4 regions of the Lutispora sp. QWL-02 genome follow, and region 1 is predicted to be linked to each of the others. Evidence: riboswitches for the same ligand, from Rfam matches in the RefSeq annotation. Region 1 holds a riboswitch; each other region holds the start of a gene.
What was found. Region 1 has a riboswitch for cyclic di-AMP ahead of AC4HCY_RS18660 (peptidoglycan-binding domain-containing protein). Riboswitches for the same ligand answer to the same signal wherever they lie in the genome.
Positions count from the first base shown of each region.

Region 2: linked by a shared signal. The riboswitch ahead of AC4HCY_RS14675 (peptidoglycan-binding protein) and the one ahead of AC4HCY_RS18660 (peptidoglycan-binding domain-containing protein) in region 1 are both predicted to bind cyclic di-AMP.
Region 3: linked by a shared signal. The riboswitch ahead of AC4HCY_RS14245 (GNAT family N-acetyltransferase) and the one ahead of AC4HCY_RS18660 (peptidoglycan-binding domain-containing protein) in region 1 are both predicted to bind cyclic di-AMP.
Region 4: linked by a shared signal. The riboswitch ahead of AC4HCY_RS10900 (C40 family peptidase) and the one ahead of AC4HCY_RS18660 (peptidoglycan-binding domain-containing protein) in region 1 are both predicted to bind cyclic di-AMP.

Region 1 covers NZ_CM177762.1:3,913,569-3,917,531, forward strand. The annotation lists gene larB (nickel pincer cofactor biosynthesis protein LarB) at 1-546, opposite strand, end outside; gene larE (ATP-dependent sacrificial sulfur transferase LarE) at 539-1,348, opposite strand; gene AC4HCY_RS18655 (hypothetical protein) at 1,472-1,594, opposite strand; gene AC4HCY_RS18660 (peptidoglycan-binding domain-containing protein) at 1,700-2,764, opposite strand; cyclic di-AMP (ydaO/yuaA leader) riboswitch at 2,767-2,893, opposite strand; gene AC4HCY_RS18665 (MOSC domain-containing protein) at 3,183-3,620, opposite strand; gene moaA (GTP 3',8-cyclase MoaA) at 3,687-3,963, opposite strand, start outside.
Region 2 covers NZ_CM177762.1:3,072,672-3,076,634, reverse strand. The annotation lists gene AC4HCY_RS14690 (dipeptidase) at 1-40, shown strand, start outside; gene AC4HCY_RS14685 (nitroreductase family protein) at 112-894, shown strand; gene AC4HCY_RS14680 (bifunctional 5,10-methylenetetrahydrofolate dehydrogenase/5,10-methenyltetrahydrofolate cyclohydrolase) at 910-1,758, shown strand; cyclic di-AMP (ydaO/yuaA leader) riboswitch at 1,936-2,071, shown strand; gene AC4HCY_RS14675 (peptidoglycan-binding protein) at 2,080-3,000, shown strand; gene AC4HCY_RS14670 (DNA polymerase IV) at 3,156-3,963, shown strand, end outside.
Region 3 covers NZ_CM177762.1:2,994,461-2,998,423, reverse strand. The annotation lists gene AC4HCY_RS14255 (thioesterase family protein) at 1-342, shown strand, start outside; gene AC4HCY_RS14250 (helix-turn-helix domain-containing protein) at 361-1,074, opposite strand; cyclic di-AMP (ydaO/yuaA leader) riboswitch at 1,349-1,484, shown strand; gene AC4HCY_RS14245 (GNAT family N-acetyltransferase) at 1,623-2,246, shown strand; gene AC4HCY_RS14240 (alpha/beta-type small acid-soluble spore protein) at 2,301-2,501, opposite strand; gene clpB (ATP-dependent chaperone ClpB) at 2,773-3,963, shown strand, end outside.
Region 4 covers NZ_CM177762.1:2,341,852-2,345,814, reverse strand. The annotation lists gene AC4HCY_RS10910 (transposase) at 1-1,038, shown strand, start outside; gene AC4HCY_RS10905 (PHP domain-containing protein) at 1,331-2,149, opposite strand; cyclic di-AMP (ydaO/yuaA leader) riboswitch at 2,489-2,627, shown strand; gene AC4HCY_RS10900 (C40 family peptidase) at 2,631-3,332, shown strand; gene AC4HCY_RS10895 (asparaginase) at 3,334-3,963, opposite strand, start outside.

The sequences.
Region 1 (3,963 bases):
TTCCATACCTGCCACCGCGATGATCACAGAAGCCGAGTAAAGCTTGTCGGTATTCATCAACAGCCTGTGGATACCGGCTACACCAACATCGTACAACCTCTCCACAGTATTTCCCATAAACTCTGCCGTGATGGCTGCTTCTTCAGCTACGGGTATATCCGAAGTCCCTCCTGTAGCTATCAATATCAGTCCCTTATTTTTATCTATGTCTTCCCTTATCACTGTTATGGCTCTTGCATCCTTGTGGTACACAGCATCATGGGCTTTTGCCTTTACCGCTTCATAAGTCTTTATATCCGCTCTGGTACCCAGGACCCTTCCCCTGCCGCACAGCATTCTTTCAAATATATTGGCTGTCTGCTCAGGAGTCTTTCCCGCGCAATATACAACCTCTCCATAGCCTTTTCTGAGGCTTCTGTGGTTATCTATTTTGGCATAGTCTATATCCTCATAAGGAAGCTTTTTCAGCTTGCTTATGACCTCTTCTTCCTTTAATCTCCCGCTCTTATAGTCTTTGAGCATTTCCTTGATATGTTTTTCATCCATCGATCTTCACTTCCTCATTCAGGCTGCCTGTCCTATAGCCTGCCAGATCCAGGGCAGCATATTTAAAGCCCAAGGTTTTTAAATGTTCATAAACTTTTATATTTAAATCATCTTTAAAAAACCTGTCAAAATCCTGGGGCAGAACCTCAATCCTTGCGACAGGACCGTGGCATCTCACCCTCAGCTGATTGAACCCCAGAGATCTTAAGTATTTCTCGGCAGCTCCTGTCATCAGAAGCTTTTCTGCCGTTATCTCTTCGCCATAGGGAACCCGCGATGCCAGGCATGCAAGGCTTGGCTTGTCATAAGTGCTGAGCCCCAATTCCTTTGAAAGCTCTCTTATCTCAGCCTTAGTAAGGCCGCACTGCTTCAAAGGGCTTACAACCTTGAGCTCCTGCAGCGCTTTCATTCCCGGCCTGTAATCCCCTTCATCATCAGAGTTCGTCCCGTCAGCCACTATATTGAAGCCTCTTTCCGATGCAGCTTTAATTATATCCTTAAAGATATGCTTTTTGCAAAAATAGCAGCGGTCCTTCGGATTGATCTTAAACTCAGGCAAAGACAGCACATCCATTTTGAGCACCAGATGCCGGGCCTTCATCTGCTTAGCCAATTCCTCCGCTTCTTTTTGCTCCTCCTCCGGTATGACCTGGGATTTTACCGTAACCGCCAGCACATTTTCTTTTCCTAAAGCCTCTATTGCGGCTTTGAGCAAAAAGCTGCTGTCCACCCCGCCCGAATACGCTATTGCCAATTTTCCATATTCCTTCAACAAGTTTTTTAGGCTTTCGTATTTATTCATGCTTTCCTCCTGCGGCAAATATAATACTTTGTATATTATTATACTTTATTGTTGGGTCATGAAGTAGTAAAATCTAAAAAAATACCTTGAAATAGAATATGATTACCATCAAGGTAGTTATTATTACCTTTGTAATGCTCCCCAGCCAATGGCTTGAAAGCCCGTACCGGGCAATCCGGATATGAAAGTGACCGATAACCCCACAATTATCAATGCAGTGCTGACGATCAAATATATTCCGCTCATCTCTGATTCCCCCTATATCAATTTATCCTATTATACGCAGTTTTTGAGAAAAAGTTTAAAGCCCGGGATATGCCCGGGCTTTAAAAAACCGTACTGCGATGTTTGCTATTTTCCTGCTGCTTGTTTTACTGCTTTTTGGTGTGCCGAATCTACTTTATTGGTGCCGTGAGTTCTGCTATTGAGAAAATGAACATCAAAATGCCCATCCATATTGTTGCCTTTAATAGTATCTAAGTTGGTTCCGGTGCCAAAGCCGCCGCTGCGGCCCTTTACTGTAACATTCTTAGGTTTTGCTTCCAGCCCTGCATGGGGCATCCCTGCCATGGAAGCAGCGATCCTACTGCCCCCTGTTACTATGACAACAGGTCTTCTGTTCCAGCTCCAGCTTCCGCTGTATATTTCCTTCATGATCTTTGTATCTTCTGCTGTCAAAGGTTCACAATCGGCATGATTGCTGCCATAGGTCCTCATTATGTTAAAGCTCTTTCCCGTCCACAAATCTATGAGCTGGGCTTCCGCACCCCTGTAAAATATGCTCTCAACCTCAGACCACCAATCCAGCAATTCTCCATACTTGTCACCCTTCGAAGAATCGTATGTATCTTCTGCGTCTTTTATAGTATCCTTAGAAGCTTCTTTGCGATCCGCTCCGCCTCTATCTGCCAATGCTGCTGTTCCACTCTTTACGAAAAGCTTCTCGGCCGTTTTGAGATCCATGATGCCGTCTGCTGCAAGGCCCTTGTTCTTCTGGAACTTTTTCAATGCAGCCTTGGTCTTTGATCCTGCGATACCATCAATGCTTCCGCTGTATAAGCCCAAGCTTTTCAAGGCTGATTGTACATCCTTGATACTGTAGGATCCTGTGCTGCTTCTGCTCGCTATGGTATTGCTGCTTGTCCCGGCATTGAGCAAAGCTTTCTGTGTTGCAGTGCCTGCAATGCCATCCTGTTTGAGTCCACTTTTTGCCTGAAACTTTAATACGGCACTCTTCGTCTGATTACCATAATAGCCTGTTATGCTGGAATTAAGGTAACCCAATGCTTTTAGCTTTGTCTGAAGCTGTTTCACCAACGTCCCGGTGCTTCCGGTTTTCAATGTGTCTCCAAAAACCGGAGTCACCATTAACAAAGCCAGTACCATAAAAAATAGTAATAGTTTCTTCTTCCTCATACTACTCTCCTCTCTTATGCTTACGAAGTTAGTTGACGGGTTCGGACAGAGAGTGCCCTATGGGTTTGTCCCAATTCACCCCAGAAATATCCTCCGCTCTCCGGAGAACCTGTTTAGCATATACTAAACAGATTCTAACGAGATTCAGCTAAAACAGTACGGCTTCTTATAGTTTACATAAGTATAAAGCCTGATGCAATGGTAATTACCACCATCCCATCAGGCCTCAGGCTATGTCCCTATGCTATTTTGAAGCAACAAACTTTGACATCATACGTGCAATATGCTTTAGTCTGTCAGTGATCGCAGGCTTCTGGGTACAGCTGCCCTTACAATTCTTGCAGTTGATGCAGCTGTTTATACCGCTCTGATATTCTCATCTATTTCCTCCAGCTTATCAAAGCCCTACCTCCAAAATCTATTCTATAACACTGATGGTGTCTCCGGGTTTTATGGTGCCTTCCTCCAATACCTTTGTAAAAATTCCTTCCAAAGGCATTATGCAGCTGCCTATTTGCTGAAATATGGCGCAGCCCACATGGCATTCCTTCCCTATTTGGGTGACCTCCTGGATGGTTTCACCTATTTGGAGCTTGGTGCCTATGGGAAGCTCATATAATACTATGCCCTCGGTAGTAAGGTTTTCTGCAAACTTGCCTGTACAAAGGCCTTCTATCCCGAGAGCTTTCATTTTATTTATGCTCTCGATGCCCAAAAGGCTTACCTGCCGATGCCAGTTTCCCGCATGTGCATCTCCTACCAAACCGTGATCTATTTTGAAATAGCCTTCGTCGATGGGTGTCTTTATTACTCCCTTTTTTTCACTTATATTTACAGCCAGAATTTTTCCTTCCATATTTTTTACAACTCCTTTTAATAGTTCTGTTGAATAAATGAGCCAGGAAGAACCGTCCCCGATGGTTCATCCGCCTATACGCATCATATCACGGTCTATGGCTTCACCGTCATCCAGATGGTGCTCCGAGGGTTTCTGCCATATGGCGCTTTCTATCAATTCCTTAACATTTTGTCCTTTTCTCAGGGTTTGCAAAACATCTATCTCCTGATTGGAATGCAAGCAGGGCTTTATCTTGCCGTCGGCGGTAAGCCTCAGTCTGTTGCAGCTGCTGCAAAACTTATGGCTTATAGGGTTTATGAGTCCTACTTTGCCCATTCCCCCGGGCAGCCTATAGTACTCT
Region 2 (3,963 bases), 840 kb from region 1:
TGGGAATTTCTTGAGGGTGATCAAAGAACTCATCTATTGATGTGTGTTAACGCAGAAGGATTGAATAGGTTTGTGTAGAATAGTAGAATAATAGTTTAGGGGGTATATATAATGAATAATGTTGTTGATGTGATAATGAACAGGATGTCTTTAAGAAAATATGATGAAAGGCCTATATCTAGAGAACATGCAGATGTTATCCTGGAGTGTGCAATGAGAGCTCCCACAGCAGGAAATATGATGCTTTATTCTATAATCAATATAGAGGATCAAAATAAAAAAAAGATATTGAGCAAAACCTGTGATGATCAGCCTTTTATAGCTGATGCGCCGTTAGTGCTTGTTTTTTTGGCTGATTACCAGAGATGGTATGACTATTATGTTCATTCCGATGTACATTCATATTGCAAATCAAAAGGAATAGATTTTGAAGGGCCAAGCGAAGCAAATCTGCTGCTGGCATCATGCGATGCGATCATAGCAGCCCAGAATGCAGTGATAGCAGGTGAAGCGCTGGGCATAGGTTCATGCTATATAGGCGATATAATGGAAAACTATGAAACCCACAGAGAGCTTCTTAATCTGCCTAAATGGGTATTCCCTGTCGGGATGCTTTGCATGGGTTATTATCCCGCAGGTTACAACAGGGTTAAAAGAGAAAGATTCGATAAAAAATATATTGTACATACTGATAGCTATTCTGATTTGTATAAAGAAAATTTTAAAGAGACATTTAAAGATATAGAAAAACGCTTCAAGGCGGAGAACAAATATGACGCAGATAATATGGGGCAATTGCACTATGCTTTTAAAACCGGTGCAGATTTTTCAAAAGAAATGGCCAGATCGGTGAAAGAAGCATTAAAAAATTGGAGCAGTGAAAAAATAAAGTAAGACGGAGGCGTATATATGGGACAGGTACTGGATTGCAGAGAAGCAGCAAAAATCTTTTTGGAAAGTATAAAAAAAGACAGTCTGGATCTTAAGGATAAAGGAATAAACCCTACTTTAGCGATTGTCAGGGTAGGGAAAAGAGAAGATGACATCGCCTATGAAAAAGGCATCTTAAAAAATTGCGAGAAGGTGGAAATAACAGGCAAGGTGCATGAATGTCCCGGAGATATTGATATGGACAGCTTTATAAGGCTTATTAAAGAGCTGAATGCGGACACATCCATTCATGGTATTCTGATATTCAGGCCATTGCCCAAACATCTGAACGAAAGCATAATAAAGCATATAATAAGCCCTGACAAAGATGTGGATTCCATGAATCCTCTTAATTTAGCCAAGGTTTTCGAGGGAAATCTGGAAGGCTATTCGCCCTGTACACCGGCTGCTGTGATGGAGATAATAAAGCATTTCAATATTGATATTAAAGGTAAAAGAGTTGCCGTATTGGGCAGAAGTATGGTTGTAGGAAAGCCATTGGCAATGATGCTTTTGAAGGAAGATGCAACTGTTATGATTTGCCACTCCAAAACAGAAAATTTGAAGGAGGCTGCAGCAAGTGCTGATGTTGTCGTTGCTGCAATAGGCAAGGCAAGGTTCATTGGAGCGGAATATATAAAGGAGGGCGCCACAGTAATCGATGTAGGCATAAATGTTGATGAGAATGGCAAGCTGTGCGGAGATGTAGATTTTGAAGCTGTCCTAGATAAAGCTTCTTATGTTACTCCTGTTCCGGGCGGTGTTGGATCTGTCACAACAGCGGTTTTATTAAAAAATGTAATAAAGGGAGCAAAAATGATGCGGTAAGCATCATTTTTTTATTTAAATTAACATAATGCAGCAAAACCTACATATATAGGAAAGATGAAATATATGGATATATATTTTTAAAAACTGTTTCAAAGCTTGGTATTACTCAAACAGTGTTGAATGGACAGAAATTTTGACAAAGTTGGACATACAGTCTATAATAAATATTATGTAAACTACACTAAGCTGAATCCCGGTGATGCCGGGTACGGAGGAACCAAATAGAGGGGTTAGTCCGAGAAATATCTTGGTAGGGAGCCTTCTTTCCCGAACCCGTCAGCTAACTTCGGAAGCGAATATAGAAGGAGAGTAATACTTATGAAAAGAATATTGAAAAAAATTTCAGCCTGTGCAATCATGGCTGGATGCATATCTATGCTTTCAATGGGTGTAAATGCAGATTCACTGATAAAACCAGGCTCCAGAGGAAGCGAAGTTTATACTATTCAAACCAAGCTGAAGAATTGGGGATATACAGGTGCCGCTCCTGATGGCGTTTACGGAAGCAATACTAAAAGCGCCGTAATGTATTTTCAAAGCAAAAATGGGCTTGCAGCAGACGGAATCACTGGTTACTGGACTTTACTGAAACTCGGCATGGCTGAGATAAATTCTACATTGCAAATTGGAAGCCGGGGGGCCTCGGTTGCAAACTTGCAGGCAAGCTTAAATAATAAGGGATTTTCTGCAGGCAGCGCTGATGGAATATTTGGTTCCAAAACCTATAACGCAGTTATAGGCTTTCAAAAGGCAAATGCTTTAACACCTGACGGTATTGCCGGACCAATAACTCAAACAAAATTATCTTACTCCAATGGTAACGCTATAGCTGCTGCAACGCCTTCAAGAGGGACAAGCAGTACACAGGAAATGTCTGCGGATATTTACTGGTTGTCTCGCATAATAAACGCAGAAGCAGGTGCTGAGTCCTATAAGGGTAAAGTTGCCGTTGGCAATGTCATAATGAACAGGGTGAATTCAAACGAATTTCCCAATACCGTAAAAGGTGTAATATTCGAATATTATCAGGGCATACCTCAATTCAGTCCTGTGGCAGAAGGAACAATATACAATACTCCGGATGCTGACAGTATTGCCGCAGCAAAGGAAGCGTTAAGCGGATCGAAACCTGTGGGAAGCTGCACATATTTCTTCAACCCGGCCAAGTCTGCCGGAAGTTGGATAGTAAAGAATAAAACCTATGTGACAAGAATAGGCAATCACGTTTTTTATAAATAATAAAGTTGGGACAAGGCTTAAGCCTTGTCCCAACTTTATTATGCAAATGCTTTTCAGGTTGTATGAAATAGAAAGTTTTAGTATACTAAAAGCAATGATAATAATATTTGTGCAGGTGCATAAAATTGAGTCAAAGAGTGATAATCCACGTCGATATGGATGCTTTTTTTGCTTCTGTGGAGCAAATGGATAATCCAAAACTGAAGGGCAAACCGGTTATTGTCGGTGGGAATAGCCCAAGGGGAGTTGTGAGCACTTGCTCTTATGAGGCACGCATATATGGGGTTCGCTCTGCAATGCCGATTTTTATTGCAAAGCAATTATGTCCCGGCGGCATTTATCTTGCTGTGAGACATAAGCGTTATGAGGAAATATCCCATAAGGTATTTAATATTTTGCATTCAGTGACTGATCTGGTTGAACCCGTATCAATTGATGAGGCATATCTTGATGTAAGCACCCTGAAGGATAATCCTGTAGAGATAGTTAATATGATCAAGAAAAGGGTCAGAGAGTCATTAGGTCTTACGCTATCGGCCGGAATATCCTATAATAAATTTCTGGCAAAAACAGCATCAGAATGGAATAAACCCAATGGTCTAAAGGTCATAACAGAGGATATGGTGCCAGAGATTTTGAAGCCTCTCCCTATAAAAAAAGTGCACGGCATAGGTGAAAAGTCTATTGAAAAGCTGAATGAGATAGGCATATATACAATAGGCCAGCTTCTTAATCTTACAGAGGATGAGATGGTCTACTATTTCGGAAAGTATGGGGTAGAGATCTATAATAAAATCAGAGGTTATGACAACAGGCCTATATGTTTGGAAAGAGAAACAAAGTCTGTAGGGAGGGAAACGACCTTCGATAATGATACGACCGATAAATCTTTTTTGAAGGCTGTTTTGTTGGATTTTGCACAAGAATTGGCAGGGGCTTTGGATGAAGAAGCTTTATTTGCCA
Region 3 (3,963 bases), 920 kb from region 1:
TTCGGCAGCGGCTCCATAAAGGATCTGCTGGCTACGCCCGTACTATCGGCCTTGATGATCGAAGCTGCGGTTTCTGTAGTAGACCCCCTTCTCCCGGACAATTACATCACTATCGGCAAATTTTTAAGCATCGATCATTTCCAGCCGACGGTAAAGGATATGACGGTTACGGTCAATGCTTCCATATCAGAGATTGAAAATAACAGAATCGTTTTCCAACTTAAAGCATACGATGAGCTAGGCGAGATTGGCAGCGGACATCATGAAAGGCATATTGTCAATCATGGCTTGCTCAGAGAAAAGGTCAGCAAGAGAATAGAAGGATTACAGCCTCAACCATAAATATGACAAGATTAAGGGTTATATTTTAAACTCTACTCTAACAACTTTCCCGATTATATTAATATTTTTCTGGTTCGATAGAATGGGCTGATATTCATGATTGTCTGCATAAAGAAGAATATCTTCCTTGTCTAGAAAAGCTATACGCCTGATATAGCATTTGTTTTTCTCCATATATAATATTATATCCCCGTTTCTTATGGAATCTGTGATAAAGACAAGAGCCAGATCACCTTTTGAAATTCTTGAATTAGCCATGGCATTATCCTGTGCAATATAATAAACAAATTCTCCATCGGGAACATTGGCTGCCTTGTTTTGAAAAACCGGCTCATATTTGTAATCCACTATATCATTTTTATTAGGAAAATCCTTTACTGAGGTTATTTTATCAATAACGGGAATCTTTCTGACAGCCTTGGACAATGCTGATGATATGGCATTATCATCCTCAGAAGGTTTTCTATCAGTAATTTTGTGCTTTAGGTTTTTAGGTTCATTTTTTTCATCATCATCTTCAAAGTATTGGGAAAAATATGAGGGTTCAAGCAAGTCAACGCTTATACCAAGGGCTTTAGAAATAGATTCAATAAGCTTTTGATTGGGAATCTTTTTCCCAGACTCAATATCAGCCAAGTATTGTTCAGTAACCCCGGACTTCTTGGCAAGCTCTTTTAAAGACAAATTCTTCTTATTTCTTGTGTTTCTTATATTTGTACCAATGATACTCATCTAAAAGCCTCCATTATTAATGTTGATTCCTCTGCAATCGTTGTTGGTATGAGCAACAGAGATTCACAAATGAGTCATTGCAGTAGACTCAATGTTAAAAAAAACTAATAAGCCATAAAATAAATTTACTTGTAAATGCATATTATTTATATTATCATAATATCACTATAGATGAAAGCTTGGTAAATAATTGTAAACTTTTTGTAACAGCCTGAAACATTATTTATTTTTTTACGTCTATGTAGTATAATAACATAATAAAAATTGAATAATGCTCATACTTTCGCTGAATTCCTTTGAGAGGAAACGGGGGAACCAATAATATGGGGTGAATCCCACTTTTGTGGGTAGGGCCATTCTCTTTCGGTCCGAATCCGTCAGCTAACCTCGTAAGCGTGGGAAGAGGAGGTTTGGGTGTATAAGGTCTATACGCTTTATGAAGTGTATTGAAAAAACCTTAAGCCGTGGATTCCTCCGCGGCTTTTTTTATAGCTCCTGCCTCCCCTGACAATCTTATATTTTACTAATAAATAAAAGGAGGTATAACTATGGTTGTAGTTAACAGAACCAGTGTAGAACTGAATCACTTTATATTGAAAAAGCTTCTAAGAGTGAGGAAAGCAAACAAAAATGATTTGAATGAAATATATGGCATAGCCTGCTCTGTGGGCAGCTCAGAAAAAATATCCGAGCAAGGTTTTTTGGTGGATGATTATAGAGCCAATCCTAAGTTTTATAAGAAGAAGCTATTGAAAGGTATCAACAGCCTTGATCACTTCTATGTTGCTGAATATGATAAGATATATGGTTTTATGATGACATATACGAAAGAGCAATGGCTGGAAGATAATCCGGATTGGCTTGCGGATGTGTATTGGAGACCGGATTTTGATAAAAGCAAGCTGGATAATTTCGTTGTCGTAGATAAAACCGCTATAAAGGCAGATTTGACAGGGCAAGGTATAGGCAGTCTTATTTATACAAGATTATTATCTGATCTAAAAAGTGAGGGTGTCCACAATATTTTCGCGGAGACAATAATAAGTCCCCAACCTAATTTTGCTTCTCTTCAGTTCAGAAAAAAGCAAAAATACAGCCTTGCCGGAATGCGATATGAAAATTATAACGATAATTTATATACAGATCTGATATATCACAAGAAGGTAGAATAATGAATATAATAAAAGCACCCCAAAAGGGGTGCTTTTATTATATTCATTATTCAATTATCTTCCAGACATGCTTCTTTCAGCCTGTTCTATCATCTTCTTAACCATGTTTCCGCCAACTCTTCCGGCATCCCTTGATGCTAAATCACCATTGTAACCTTCCTTAAGGTTTACACCTACTTCAGAAGCTACTTCAAATTTCATTCTATCGAGAGCGGCTGTAGCTTGAGGTACTACTTTACGATTTGTTCTTGCCATTAATATCACCTCCTGCTATTATATTTTACTTTTTTAATTAAAATATTAGTGTTATATTTTGCATACGCTGCTAAGTATTTCTTAGGAAAGTATTTATATTTAAAATAAAAAGTACCATGGCCAAGAAAAAACGATATATTATGCATATTTCCCGATAAATCCTTGAATAATGAAAATAAAGATGAAATAAGGCTCTTTAATTTAAACTATCAGTATGATATAAATAATATATGAAAGTCAAAGAAAGTCAAAGTCAAAGGGGATGAGGATTATGGATATTAACAAGCTGACACAAAAAGCCCAAGAAGCAGTTTTCGAAGCACAGAACCTGGCGATCAAGCTTAGCCATCAATCTATAGATGCAGAGCATTTGCATCTTGTTTTGCTGTCGCAAAAGGATAGCTTGATTTCAAAAATATTGACCAAAATGAATATTCCATTTGATTTTTATTATAAGGATTTAAATGATGAATTATTCAAAATGCCGAAGGTATATGGCAGCAATAGCAATGTTTCAATCACCAGAAGATTTGAAGAAGTATTTATAAAGGCCGAGGAAGAGGCCAAAAAGTTTAAGGATGATTTTATTAGCGTTGAGCATCTTTATTTAGCTATTATAGATGAAAGAAATAGCCCTTCAGAGAGAATAACGAAAAAATATGGTGTAAACAGAGAAAGATTTCTAAAAGAATTGTCCTTGATCAGAAGCAATCAAAGGATCACCAGTCAAAATCCCGAAGAAACCTATGAAGCCCTGGAAAGATTCGGGAGGGATTTGGTTGAAGATGCGAAGAAAGGAAAGCTTGATCCTGTTATCGGGAGGGATTCCGAGATACGGCGCATCATAAGGATACTTTCAAGAAGAACAAAAAATAATCCGATATTGATAGGCGAGCCGGGAGTGGGCAAAACTGCAGTAGCCGAAGGGCTGGCTCAGAGAATTATGAAGGGTGATGTGCCTGAGGGCTTGAAGGGCAAAAGCATATTTTCCCTGGATATGGGAGCGCTTATTGCCGGAGCAAAATATCGCGGAGAGTTTGAAGAAAGGCTGAAAGCAGTTTTAAAAGAGATTGAGGGTTCCAATGGCAGGATAATACTTTTTATTGATGAGATACACAATATCGTTGGAGCGGGCAAGACAGAAGGCGCTATGGATGCCGGGAACCTTTTGAAGCCTATGCTTGCAAGGGGCGAGCTCCATTGCATAGGTGCGACAACCATGGATGAATATAGGAAATATATAGAGAAGGATGCCGCGTTGGAGAGGAGATTTCAACCCGTTGTGGTTGATCCTCCTACAGTAGAAGATACCATATCGATTCTAAGGGGATTGAAAGAAAAGTTTGAGATACATCATGGAGTCAGGATACAGGATAATGCTTTAATATCCGCTGCAGTTTTATCAAACAGATATATAAGCGACAGATTCCTGCCTGATAAGGCAATCGACTTGGTAGATGAA
Region 4 (3,963 bases), 1.6 Mb from region 1:
CCTGAGAAAACGCCCTCAAAAGCCTATTTCTCTTGGTTTATGTCTAACCTGTTTGGAGAGGATTTTGACATAAATGATATCATGACTCAGGGTACGTTGCTTAAGAAGATATTTGAACTTGTATTCGTCAATAAATCCATTGCGCTTGGTATTATTGATCCCCATGATAAAGTGATTTTTGATGGTTGCAAGGTCAAGACTTTCTGTAAGCAGAAGTATGTTCCGGAAAAGTACTGTAGGTGCTCCAGCAATAGCATTAAGCCTTTTAAATGTTCTATGTGTAAAGACCCAGAAGCCACCAAAGGATATGACCATAACCTTGACCGATATTTAATAGGCTATGGACTACATTTTGCAGCAACCCCTATAGTTGATAATCAATCCAAATGTTTACCGCTTACTTTTTTTGTTGCAGGAGCCGATGTCCATGATTCCAAAGTAGCTTCACATCTTTTAATGTACCTTTATCACGATATGAAAGTGGATTTTAACCATGTCATCCTGGATTCAGGCTATGATGCATACTACATTTACTGGTGGATCTCTTTGCTGGGTGGTAAGCCGATTATCGCGATCAACCCAAGAAACTCGCAAACTCCTACACAAGAGAATAAATACGGGTTACCTGTTTGTTCTGCCGGTCATGTTTACTATTACTGGGGAATTGATAGAAAGAAGCGTAGATACAAGTGGCGATGCCCTTTGAAAGCATCAAAGAAATTAGCTAAGAAGCTTAAGTGTGATAAACCTTGTTGTGATTCCAACTATGGCAAGACAGTCTATACTCACATTGAAGATGACATCCGCTGGTTTACACAAGTCCCTAGAGGCTCGCAACTCTGGAAAGACCTATACTCAAGAAGAGCACGCATCGAATCTGTGATCGGCGATACGGTCCTCAATAACGGATTAAAGTCCCCATTATTCCGGGGTACAAAAAACTTCTTCGTGAGGACTGCCTTGGTATGCATGACCCAACATGCAAAAGCCATAGCTGAAGTCCTTGAGAGTATAGATTACCAGAAAAATGCCGCTTAATCCATAGGAAATTTAATCCTTTACTCCTATGTTTAGCTAAGCTCTGCCATTTTACAATGGTAAACTCTTCCTATCAACTGCACCTTTTTTAATTTTCAATGATCAGTCCTTTTGTTATTGCTTTACTGTTAATTACTGTTACTTTTTGGTGTCCGTAACCAATTTATTTCACTTTACTGAACACCTACATAGAGTTCAGAACTAAGAACTCAGGGTGAATGTATTCCTTTTGGGTCTTATTAGTTTTGTTAGTTCAGTGATTTATGTTTCATTCTATTGCAATAACTCTAATTTATATACCAAGCCTTATGCTGCCGCGCGCAATACTTGGTATGCCGATTTTCCTTGCAGCAAAAAAGGTGCCGTGACAGTCAGAGCCTCCGGTTATAAAGAGATTGTTAGCCTGGCAAAATTTACTGCAATGCTTTGTTATATCGGGGTTATTCTCAGGATGGTAGCATTCTATGCCCATTATGCCCTCATCCAGCATGCCATGCAATATGTCTTTAAAATTAAAGCGATAAAAGGGTGCGCCCGGATGAGCCAACACAGCTATACCGCCTGCGTTTTTTATCACAGAAATAACTTCTTTGGGATCAGGAAACTTCATTTTTTCAAATGGATTTCCCCAGCCGTCGAAAAGGGGGAAGAAATCTTTTGTATTACTGCAGATCTTCTTGTCTATCAAATAGTTTAAAGCTTTCCATCCGCCCCGCTTCGGATTATTCTGATAACGGCCGTAATCCGACAGGCTCACGTCAAGGCCTTTCTCATAGAGGAATTTTATGCTTTCCTCATCTTTTTCTTCCATAAAATCTCTATTCCGGGATATCAGCTTTAGCAAGCCGTCGTCAAGTATATCTATGCCATACCCAAGTATATGAAGATTAGCTTTATTAAAGGAAGTATCAATTTCTACACCCGGTATAAAGGCTAAGCCTGCCTTTGCCGCAAGCTCAGCCGCTGTCTCTACATTTTCTACTGAATTATGATCCGTAATAGCAAACATGCTTATATTATTCTTAATTATTTCAGCAACGGCTTCATCAGCGGTCCACGTCCCGTCTGAAGCTGAAGTATGAATGTGCAAGTCTATCTTATCATTGTTCAAGATATTATCCTCCATTCAAAAATAGTAAAAATCTTTCATAGCAAGTGAAAGATTTCAATAGCTATTATACTACGAAGCTTTATCCTGCACAATATGTATTATATGCAATTTTTCCCTTCTAAAAGCGCATAACAAATTAGAGCACCGCCTCTTCAATCATTTTTATAACCGCTTGGCACAGTTGAAAATAAATGCATGGACGGAAACAGCGGCTTTATATGATCAGGATAACTATAGCTTGTTGAAATTTACTATATAATGCTCAATAAGTCATATTATGAATATTATATATCTTCTTCAATATATTACAGGTTTAATTATATGCTTCTGTCTTATATAATTACAAAAAAGCCTAGTCCACCTTTTGTGGAGCGGAGGAACTAACTCTGGGGTGAATAAACGGGCTCTTAAAGGCCGTTTAAGGGAAGCTCTCAACCTAATCCGTCAACTAACTTCGCAGGCTGATGAGAGGAGAATATTGATGCAAGGAAGATATTCGAAGCTGTGCTTCACAGTCTTCGCAATGGTATTAGTCATTTTTTTGTCCGCTAATATTGTACAAGCTGATTATGGCTATACTACACTGAAAATGGGCATGAGGGGCTCTGATGTGAGCACGCTTCAGACCAAGCTCAAAGGTTTAGGATATTTCAATAATAATGTTACAGGCTATTTTGGAAGTATAACAAAAAATTCAGTCATCAGATTTCAGAAAGCAAATGGTTTATATGCTGACGGAATAGTAGGCAAAAATACTTACAGGGCATTGAACAACAGCTCGTCAGCTGCCTTAAGCTCCAGAGGAACGGTTGAGAGAACAAGCGGGAGCAATATCGTGGCGGCAGCAAAATCTTATATGGGAGTGCCCTATGTATGGGGCGGAACTTCTCCAAGCGGTTTTGACTGTTCCGGTTTTGTCCACTATGTCTATGGTAAATATGGAATCTGGCTTCCAAGGACTACAGAATCTTTATATCCCACCGGAACCTATATAACCAAAGCTAATCTCAGAGCAGGAGATCTTGTATTCTTTACAACTTATGCTCCGGGTGCATCCCATGTGGGGATATATATAGGCAACGGCGACTTTATCCATGCCAGCAGTTCAAAAGGCGTAACTATTAGCAATTTAAGCAACAGCTATTATGCACAAAGATATTTCGGTGCAAAAAGAGTGATGTAGCCTATATTTCATTCTCGTAATATTCGCCTTGCTCCATGATACGTCGCAATTTCTCCATATCACGAGTCAAGGAAAGAGCCAGCATAAGCTTTATTCTGGCTTTCTGGCCCGGAAGATTTCCGCCTAGGATTATTCCCATATTTCTCAGTTGCTTACCGCCTCCTTCATAACCATAGGTATCCAATACTCTTCCGGTAGGACATCTCGATACCATTACTACAAAAACTCCATTATCTATGGCATATTTTATGCCCTCAATCATTTTAGGAGGCACATTTCCTCTCCCCAGGGCCTCAAGCACAATGCCTTTGGCACCTGTATCCACTGAGTATTTTATAAATTTTGAATCCATACCCGCAGCACATTTTATCAGATCCACATCGGTCTCAATTCCATCTGTAGGTATGTACTGTCTGTTTATTACATCTCTATGGAATATTACCCTGTCGTTATCTACAACCCCCAGAGCCCCGAATTCCAAAGACTTGAAAGTATCCAAGCTCAATGTGTTCGTCTTGGTAACTTCTCCGGCTGCATTTACTGTATTGTTCATTACCACCAGTACACCCTTATTTTTTGAGTACGGTGAAATCGCTGTACATACGGCGGCTGCCAGATTGCTGGGTCCGTC